Regions from separate parts of the Terrabacter lapilli genome, predicted to be linked through region 3. Evidence: riboswitches for the same ligand, from Rfam matches in the RefSeq annotation. Region 3 holds a riboswitch; each other region holds the start of a gene.

Region 1 (2,179 bases), on a different contig from region 3:
GCCGATCATTCCCGTTTGCCCGCAGTGTGGGCCATGTCGCAGGAAGCGTCCGATGGACATGCAGAAGGGGAGGGCGCCCGAAGGCACCCTCCCCTTGCCGACAGCCGCGTCAGCGAGCTGCTCGGCTCACGGTGCGTAGATGAACGACATGCCGCCGCTCAGGGTGACCGTGCGCGTGTCGTAGTTGTACGGGCCGGCGGTGGCGTTCATCTCGATGATCGTCACCTGGTTGCCGTTGACGGCCGTGACCCAGCCGACGTGGCCGACGCTCGAGGAGCCGGCGACACCGGGCTGCATCACGATGATCGAACGCGTACGCGGGGTGCTGCTCACGGTGTAGCCCGCGGAGCGCGCGCCCGAGGCCCAGGCCATCGCGTTGCCGGTCCAGCCGCCGGGGTAGTAGCCCTCGGACTGGTACCACTGGTTGAGGGCGCCCCACGTGCACTGGCCGGCGGTGGCCCAGTTGTGGGAGGCCCGCATGCCGGCCGAGGCGCCGGGGGTGTAGCCGTTGCTGCCCGACTTCGTGGTCGAGGTGCTGTTGGTCAGCGTGCTCCGGGTCAGGTCGCGCGAGGCGCGCTGGGCAGCGGCCTGGCGCTCGGCGGCAGCCTTGGCAGCGGCAGCCTTGGCGGCCGCAGCCTGCGCGGCGGCGCGCTGCGCCTGCAGCTGCACGTCCTGGATGACCTGCGGCTTCGACGTGGCCACGCGCTGGGCGGTGGCCTGCTGCGCTGCCGGCGCGAAGCCGATCTTGGACAGGGCCGTCGAGGCGGCCGGGGCGGCGGCGGCGGCCGGGCCGACGGCGGCCGGAGCGCCCTGCGGGGCGACGGCCGCGTTGGCGCCGGCGGCCTTGGCCGCGGCCGGGGACAGGGAGTCGGCGCTCGCGGGGTTGGCGAACCCGGCGACGAGGCCGCCGGTGGCGGCCACGAGGGCGCCTGCCTTCAGGGCCGGCTGGGCCGACTCGCGGGCGAGGAGCTTGAGCTCGCTCAGGGGGTTGTGGCGTCCGGGCGCGCGGTGGCGCCCACGGGTGGTGTCGTTGATCACGGCTGTGCCTCTCCGCGCCTACGAAGTTAGCTGTCGGGTTCGGGCGGAAAGGTGCCCGGTCACGGACCCGACGGACGAGACTTCGTCGCGCGGGGGCCGTGGCTTAACCCCAAGGACGTCCGGAGTCGTTGCGCCGGACGCCCGGAGAAACGTGTGGTTCCTCCGCTCCTGTCACAAGGTTTGGTTCTTCTCGCAAGGTGGTGACAGGACTAGGCGGTCCACCACGCGAGAGCCCGACCTGTTGGACGGACCACCGAAGACTAGATGAGTCGAAAGGTAAAAGTCACGCCGCGGTAACGGAGCCGCGCCGCTTCTGTCGCCGTATGTCCGTGTTTTCGGCTCGAATGAGCGCCCAACGGGCAAAAGGTGAGACGCAGATCACACCGGAGTCGCGCCCACCAGGTGGAGGCCGCGGGTAGCCGGGCCCGTCCGGACGTCAGCTCTTGGGGCTCTCGGACACGTCGGCGCGGCGGGCGAGGCACAGCCGGGCGATCTCACCGACCAGCTCGAGGGGGACCGGCCGGCTGACCGGGAAGCGCACGGTGTCCTTCGCGCGCCGGTAGGGCGCGATGGCCTCCTCGAACTCCGGGCTCCCGGTCGGCACCGGGTAGAGGCCCACGTGGTTCTTCCAGCCGGCGTAGTAGACGAGCGGCTTGCCGTCGACCGTGAAGGTGGCCATGCCGTAGCTGATCTTCTCGGCAGCGTGCGGCGCGACCTTCTTGATGGCCCGTCTCACCCCGGCAAGCTGCGCCCGCGTCTCCTCCGGGTAGGACGCGATGTAGTCATCGACTGACGCAAATCTAGGGGCCAATCCTGGTCCTCACTTCGGTGTCGGACCGGTCATGGAGGGGATACTCCCGACTGTATTGCGCGAAACGGACCTCCGCAAAAGCAAGGTCACCCCGTGGAAGGGGTGCTGCGCCCGTGCGCGTGCGGCCGCTCAGACCTCGACCCACTCCTCGCCGGCGAGCACCCGACCGACGGCGCCGACGCTCGCTCGGCCGAGCAGCGTCGCGGCGGTGAAGTCGGCGGCCAGCCCGTCGAAGACCTCGTGCCGGCGCAGCATCGCGTGCTTGCCGCCCGTCACGGTGACGTAGCCGACGTGGTCGGCCGTCCGGGCGAGGTCGCGTGCGACCGACGC
Region 2 (2,179 bases), on a different contig from region 3:
CAGGCTGGACTGTCGTCATCACGTCAGTCAACCACGGACCGTCGCACCCGCCGGGGAATGCGATGTGCCCCCACCGGAGTCGGTGGGGGCACAGGGCGTGGCGCGAGAGGGGTCGCTCAGAAGCGGCCGTAGCCGGAGGGCGTCGTCCAGATGGAGTGGTTGCCGGTCACGGTGCCGGGGCGCTGGGCGTCGATCATGCGGCCCGGGCTGACGTAGATGCCCACGTGGTAGGCGGGCGAGCCGAAGAACACGAGGTCGCCGGGGCTCGGGCTGCTGACGGGAGTCGCCGCCGCCTGCTGCGCGGAGGCCGTGCGCGGGATCGAGATGCCGGCCTGCCGGTAGACGTAGGACGTGAAGCCCGAGCAGTCGAAGCCGGACGGGGTGGTGCCGCCGTAGACGTAGGGGATGCCGAAGAGCGACTGGGCGATGCCCACGATGCCCGAGGCGCTGGGAGCCGGGGCGGGCACCGGGTTGAGGGCGGCGCGCTGCGTCGAGCGCGAGGCGCGCTCAGCGGCGGCCTGGCGGTCGGCGGCAGCCTTGGCCGCAGCCTCCTCGGCAGCCTTCTGCTGGGCGCGTCGGGCCTTGACCGCGATGTCCTCGATGACGACCGGCTGGGACGTGGCCTGCTTCAGTGCGGGGTTGGCGTAGCCGATGGCCGACAGCGCGTTGCCTGCCGTCAGCGTGCCGGCTGCGGGCCCGACGGCGGCCGGAGCCGCGACGACGCTGCTCGAGCCGTCGGCGGCGTTCGCCGTGCCGGCGAACGAGGCCACGAGACCACCCGAGGCAGCCACGATGGCTGCGCCCTTGACGGCGGGCTGAGCAGACTCCTTGGCGATCGTCTTCAGCTCTGAGATCGCGCTGAATCGACCGGGGGCGCGGTGGCGCCCGGGAACGTTCTGAGCCACTGTTAGACCTCTCGACGCCGGCGAGGTGAGCTGTCGGGTTCGGGCTGGAGGTAGCTGCCCGGCCTTCGCTCGGACCGAGTTCGGTCCACGGAAGGCTTCACCCCGAGGACGTCTCACGACGCCCGGAGAACGTGGTTCCCCCGCTCCTGCCATGCGGTTCGTGCCGAGCCCCGGGTCGATGGCAGGACTAGGCGGTCCGACCCGTGGCACCTGCTCGACGGGGAGAGCAAGTGGGGCCAACCGTACCCAACTCCCCCATTCTTGTCACGTCCGGGTTGCGGCACGTCAAAGGCTTGTCCGCGGACGCGTAAAGAAGGCCTCAGGCGGCCTGGCAGAAGACGTGGACCGCCACGTCGTCGGGCAGCGAGACGCCGTCGGAGGGCTCGCCTCCCTCACGGACCGCGAGCACCCTGCCGCCCTCGCGGACCACCTCGACCCGGGCCCCGGGCACGACGCCGGCACTGGTCAGCAGCGCGAGCGCCTCGGGGTCGACCTGGACGGGCTCGCCGATGCGGCGGATGGTCACCACGGACGGGGCGTCACCGACGACGGCCGCCAGGGTCCGCAGGCCGGCGAGGAAGTCCTCCCCCTGCTGCACGCCGAGCTCGGCCAGCCCCGGGATGGGGTTGCCGTAGGGGGACTCGAGGCCGTCGCCGATCAGGCCGAGGATCTTGCGCTCGACCTTCTCCGACATGACGTGCTCCCAGCGGCAGGCCTCGTCGTGGGCGTACTCCCACTCGAGGCCGATGACGTCGACGAGCAGCCGCTCCGCGAGGCGGTGCTTGCGCATGACCCGGGTGGCCAGCAGCCGGCCACGGTCGGACAGCTCGAGATGGCGGTCGCCCGACACGGCCACGAGGCCGTCGCGCTCCATCCGGGCCACCGTCTGCGACACCGTGGGGCCCGAGTGGCCGAGACGCTCGGCGATGCGGGCGCGGAGGGGCACGATGCCCTCCTCCTCCAGCTCGAAGATCGTGCGGAGGTACATCTCGGTGGTGTCGATCAGGTCTGTCACGGTCATACCCTCTCAGAGTCGCGTCGTCGTCAGCGCCCGCGTCAGCGCCCGCGTCACCGGCCGCCCGTCGCTGGTGCTCGGGTGGGGTCGTGGCGTGGCACCCAGACGCGCAGCCAGCCCGCCCCGACCAGGGCGCCCGCACCGAGGACGACTGCGGAGGCGCCGAGGGACATGACGGCGCTCAGCCCGGACAACGCCAGCGGACCCGCCGCCCTTCCCAGGTCGGCACAGAGCCGCCAGCCACCGAGGAACTGGGCCC
Region 3 (2,179 bases):
CACAGCCACCTGGGCCCTGGCTCCCCCGCGTTCGCGGACGTGGTCGATCAAGGCGGTCTGCTTGGCGAGATCCATGACGGTCGGAGGCCCCCGGGGTCGCGGTCATTGCACGGTCGCGGCGTCGGCTACACTGACGCCGCGTGCCGCCTTGCACGTACCCCTCATGGGGGTCCGGTCGGCGGCCCGGCGAGCGTAGCTCAATGGTAGAGCGCCAGCTTCCCAAGCTGGATACGCGGGTTCGATTCCCGTCGCTCGCTCACATCACACCTGGTGGAACACGAAGCCGCAGGCCCTCAGCAGGGTCTGCGGCTTCGTCGTTCGTGAGCGACGTGGGTGTGCGTCGTCAGCGGACGCGACCGGCGACCCAGGCGCTGGTCCAGAGCGTCGAGAGCTGGACCCGCTGGCCGGGACGCGGCGCGTGCCAGACCTTGCCGTAGCCGGCGTAGACGCCGACGTGGTAGGCCCACCCGTTCGACATGAAGAAGATCAGGTCACCGGGGAGGACGTAGGACTTGGAGATCGGGATGGTCGCGAGGCGCTGGGCGTTGGCGGTTCGCGGCAGGTAGCGGTGCAGCCGCGTGCTGTAGACGTAGTAGACGAGGCCGGAGCAGTCGAAGTACGTGGGCCCGGCAGAGCCCCAGCGGTACCACTTGCCGACCTGCGCGGCCGTCAGCCAGAGGCCCTGGAGGCGCACGGGAGCCGCGTAGACCGGCCTGGTGCCCAGCGTGACGGCGGATGCGGAGCCGGCTCCCGGCGGGGAGCCCTTGGAGCCGGTCGAGCCGGTCGAGCCGGTCGAGCTGGTCGGGCTCGTCGAGGCGGCGGTGCCGGACACAGGAGCGCCGCCCAGTCCGAGGAGCAGGGCGGCGGCGAGCAGGGGTGTCAGGGCGAGCGATCGGAGTCGTCGGGGACTGCGTTCAGGGCGTGCAGGGGTAGTGGCGGACATGGTCGGGTTCCTTCCCACGCCTTCGAGATGAGCTGTCGGGTTCGGGCGGAGGTAGCCCGGCCGCGCATGGCGGCTTCACCCCGAGGACCGGTCCTTGCCGGCCCGGAAGTGGGTCTCCCGATCCTGTCCACGTGATGCACGACTGCCCCGACGGCGGACAGGACTCGGCGTGCCGCGGGCCGGCCGGGGAGGACCCCGGCCGATGAGCACTTCGACGGTGGCAGAGCCGGCGCCCGATCCATAGATCGTCGTCAGATATCGGCAGATGTTGCCGGGACAAACAGTGCCCAACCCGGGCAGCCCTCGGCCGCTTGCGTCGCGAACGGCATACGCGTAGCCGACAGACGCACCGAAAAAGGGGTGGACCCGACCCCTCCGCAGCCCGCAGGATGGACGCCGCCGCGCGCAGGGCGCGGCGAGCTCGTCAGCGTGGTGGGCCCGGGAACGGGTCCGGAGAGGGTGGTGGCCGCCATGGCCCGCAGAGCGACAGGCAGCGCGACCCACCACCACCCCGGCTGACCGGCCATCCGGTCATGCCCTGAACCGATGAGGAGCACGACCGTGAAACCCCTGACAGAGCAAGAGATCCGCGCGTCCTTCGTGAACGCCAGCCGGCGTGAGGCGAAGCACGCGAGCCTGCCCGACCTCGAGCGGCTCGGTGACCGCTGGGAGACGCTCGACTACCTCGGCTGGACCGACCGGAGCAACGCACAACGTGCGTATGCCGTCGTGCCCGTCGACGACGAGCCCGTCGGCTTCCTCCTGCGGGCCTCCGAGCGGACTCGGAAGGCCAGCGCCATGTGCGCCTGGTGCGAGGACGTCGTGGCGACGAGCGACGTCGCCCTCTTCACGGCCCGGCGCGCCGGCGCGGCGGGTCGGGAGGGCAACAGCCTCGGCACGCTCGTGCACACCGACTTCAGCTGCTCCGCGCACGCCCGGCGGCTGCCGAGCAGCATGGAGGGCGGCCTCGACCCGGTGGCGCTCGTGGAGCGCCGGGTCGAGGAGCTGCGGGCCCGCTCGTCGGCCTTCGCCCGCCGGGTCCGCGACGGGTCGTAGGCGCTGGCCTGCGGGCGGGTCGGGTTTGGCGGGCGGCCCGGCTGTTGCTACGGTAGGCGACGCCTCGCAGGCGTAGTTCAGTAGCAGAACAGCCTTCTTCCAGAAGGAAGACGTACGTGCAATTCGTGCCGCCTGCTCCAGTCGAAGGGCCCGGTCACCGACCGGGCCCTTTCGCTTGCA
Region 4 (2,179 bases), on a different contig from region 3:
CTGCTCATGCTGTGGTGGGGCCCCGGCGGTGCCTCGCTGCGTCGTGGCTCGCGCTCCATGGCCCGCCGACTGGTGCCGGCCGGCCTTGCGGTGCAGGTGGTTTCGGGCGTCCTCATCGTCTTCGGTGCCGTCGCGGCGCTGGTCGCGCTCAGGCACGGCGCCAGCTTCTCGTGGAACCCGTTCGGCGCCAGCCCGTTCGGCCGCTGACCGGCTCGCGCAGCTGAGCCTGCAAGGGCGCACGGTGGGTCCGACGCGACCGCGTGGGACCGCGCCCGACGCATACGGCGTCTGTGTGCCCGCCGTGGGGACACCATGCGGTTCGTGTGCGCGTGTAGCGCACGGCTGCCCAACTGTGGGCCACGAACAGATCACGAAATTGTCTCGACGTGGGTTGTGCGGCGTTGAAACGTCACGTACCGTCAGTGCTCGGCGGCACCCCGGCCTTCGGGCCGGATGGGGGAATCGACATGTGTCCCTGCTCCGCTTCGTCGCGTCCGGCTCCACCCGTGCGCTCTCCACAACTTCACATGGACACCCAAAGAATCCGATCCCTGAGCGCGCCGAGCCTCGCCAGCCAGGGATGTAGCCCACACCGGTGGGCCGGGCGAGGACGGGGGACCCAGTGTGGCCAGAGAGTTCCCGTGCAACGACGCACGAGCACGACATCTGGCCTGGGGGTGAAGTCGCTTCCGCGACAGGGCACCTGACGCCCCAACCCGACAGCTAACCCCGCAGGCGCACGTCAGGAAGGAACACCACCAATGCAGTACCTGTCCAAACATGCTGCGGCGAAGAAGATCTCTGTGAAGCAGCGCCTTGCGGGAGTCGGCATCGCCGGAGCGGCCACCATCGTCGGCGGCCTCGCCACGGCGGGTTCGGCCAAGGCATCCTCGGTCTGGGACGCGGTCGCCGCGTGCGAGTCCGGCGGCAACTGGGCCATCAACACCGGCAACGGCTTCTACGGCGGCCTGCAGTTCACGAAGAGCACCTGGCTCGGCTTCGGCGGCGGCGCCTACGCATCGCGCGCCGACTACGCCTCGCGTGAGGCGCAGATCGCCGTCGCGCAGCGCGTCCTCGCCGTGCAGGGCCCCGGCGCCTGGCCCGTCTGCTCGGTGCGTGCCGGCCTGAGCCGCTCCAACGGGGGCGCCACCTCCAGCAACATCACCGCTTCGCGTTCCACGCAGCGTGCCCCGCTGACCACGAAGTCGACGGTCACGAAGAAGTCGGTCAGCAAGAAGAAGTCGTACGCCGGCACCTCCACGGTGAGGAACACGGCCCGGAACACGGCGACCGGCCCGTCGATCACCGTTCGCAGCGGCGACACCCTGGGCGAGCTCGCCCAGCGCTACCACGTGGCCGGTGGGTGGAAGGCCCTCTGGAAGGCGAACGGGGCCCGGGTCACCAACCCGAACCTCATCTTCGTCGGCCAGGTTCTGCGCCTGCCCTGAGTTACTGGTAGAACTGAGCCGGACGGCCTCGCGCGACCAACCCCTGGGTTGCGCGGGGCCGTCCTTCTGCGTCCGGCCCTCCCTCGGCCCCACGCTCGGGTGGGGCGATCGTTTGGGCGTATGCCGCCGCGCTCGGTTACGCTTTCGCCCGTCCCGGGGCTGTGCCGCGGGCCCGCTGGCGTGGCGCAATCGGTAGCGCACCTGTCTTGTAAACAGGTGGTTAGGGGTTCGAGTCCCCTCGCCAGCTCTCTGACCGGCACAAACATGCCTGAAGCTCCCCTTCCCGCCCGGCTGGGGCGAACCCGTCCACTGTCCTGGGTCCGTCGAGCCTGATGAGGGCGAGCCGCTGACCTACTTCCGCGACGCTCCTTGGCTGAGGGAGAGGGCACCGACCGACGAGGCCCTCAGCGGCGGACGACTACTCGTCCGCCGCTCTGAGGTGGGTCTCAGCCGAAGTACGGCGACGAAGGCGCCCAGAGGACATGCGTCTGGCCGTTCTGTGAGGTGCCGCCGCTGACGGGCACCCAGCTCTCGAGATCGCCGGCGTATCTGAAGAGATCAGATACGGCGGGGTCCGTCGGTGACTGCGGGTCAACTCCGTGGGCAGCGGTCCACGAGCCCCACTGGCCCGAGAAGGCGGCGGTCTCGAGGGCACCCATGACGGCCGAGGAGGAGCCACGCGACACGACCATGACCCGGCCGGATTTCGTGATGGCCACTGATGGCGCTCC

Evidence for each region. Region 3 has a riboswitch for cyclic di-AMP ahead of ABD241_RS18095 (C40 family peptidase). Riboswitches for the same ligand answer to the same signal wherever they lie in the genome.
Region 1: linked by a shared signal. The riboswitch ahead of ABD241_RS10155 (CHAP domain-containing protein) and the one ahead of ABD241_RS18095 (C40 family peptidase) in region 3 are both predicted to bind cyclic di-AMP.
Region 2: linked by a shared signal. The riboswitch ahead of ABD241_RS20210 (C40 family peptidase) and the one ahead of ABD241_RS18095 (C40 family peptidase) in region 3 are both predicted to bind cyclic di-AMP.
Region 4: linked by a shared signal. The riboswitch ahead of ABD241_RS13255 (transglycosylase family protein) and the one ahead of ABD241_RS18095 (C40 family peptidase) in region 3 are both predicted to bind cyclic di-AMP.

The regions. Positions count from the first base shown of each region.
Region 1 covers NZ_BAAAPU010000007.1:485,301-487,479, forward strand. The annotation lists gene ABD241_RS10155 (CHAP domain-containing protein) at 127-1,038, opposite strand; cyclic di-AMP (ydaO/yuaA leader) riboswitch at 1,042-1,234, opposite strand; gene ABD241_RS10160 (iron chaperone) at 1,475-1,849, opposite strand; gene ABD241_RS10165 (alpha/beta hydrolase) at 1,979-2,179, opposite strand, start outside.
Region 2 covers NZ_BAAAPU010000012.1:61,680-63,858, forward strand. The annotation lists gene ABD241_RS20205 (DsbA family oxidoreductase) at 1-19, opposite strand, end outside; gene ABD241_RS20210 (C40 family peptidase) at 117-905, opposite strand; cyclic di-AMP (ydaO/yuaA leader) riboswitch at 909-1,074, opposite strand; gene ABD241_RS20215 (iron-dependent transcriptional repressor DtxR) at 1,225-1,920, opposite strand; gene ABD241_RS20220 (MFS transporter) at 1,974-2,179, opposite strand, start outside.
Region 3 covers NZ_BAAAPU010000011.1:117,067-119,245, reverse strand. The annotation lists gene ABD241_RS18105 (hypothetical protein) at 1-51, opposite strand, end outside; tRNA gene ABD241_RS18100 (tRNA-Gly) at 187-257, shown strand; gene ABD241_RS18095 (C40 family peptidase) at 344-943, opposite strand; cyclic di-AMP (ydaO/yuaA leader) riboswitch at 951-1,113, opposite strand; gene ABD241_RS18090 (FBP domain-containing protein) at 1,505-1,999, shown strand; tRNA gene ABD241_RS18085 (tRNA-Gly) at 2,066-2,139, shown strand.
Region 4 covers NZ_BAAAPU010000007.1:1,127,951-1,130,129, forward strand. The annotation lists gene ABD241_RS13250 (serine/threonine-protein kinase) at 1-207, shown strand, start outside; cyclic di-AMP (ydaO/yuaA leader) riboswitch at 581-753, shown strand; gene ABD241_RS13255 (transglycosylase family protein) at 804-1,448, shown strand; tRNA gene ABD241_RS13260 (tRNA-Thr) at 1,623-1,695, shown strand; gene ABD241_RS13265 (tachylectin-related carbohydrate-binding protein) at 1,895-2,179, opposite strand, start outside.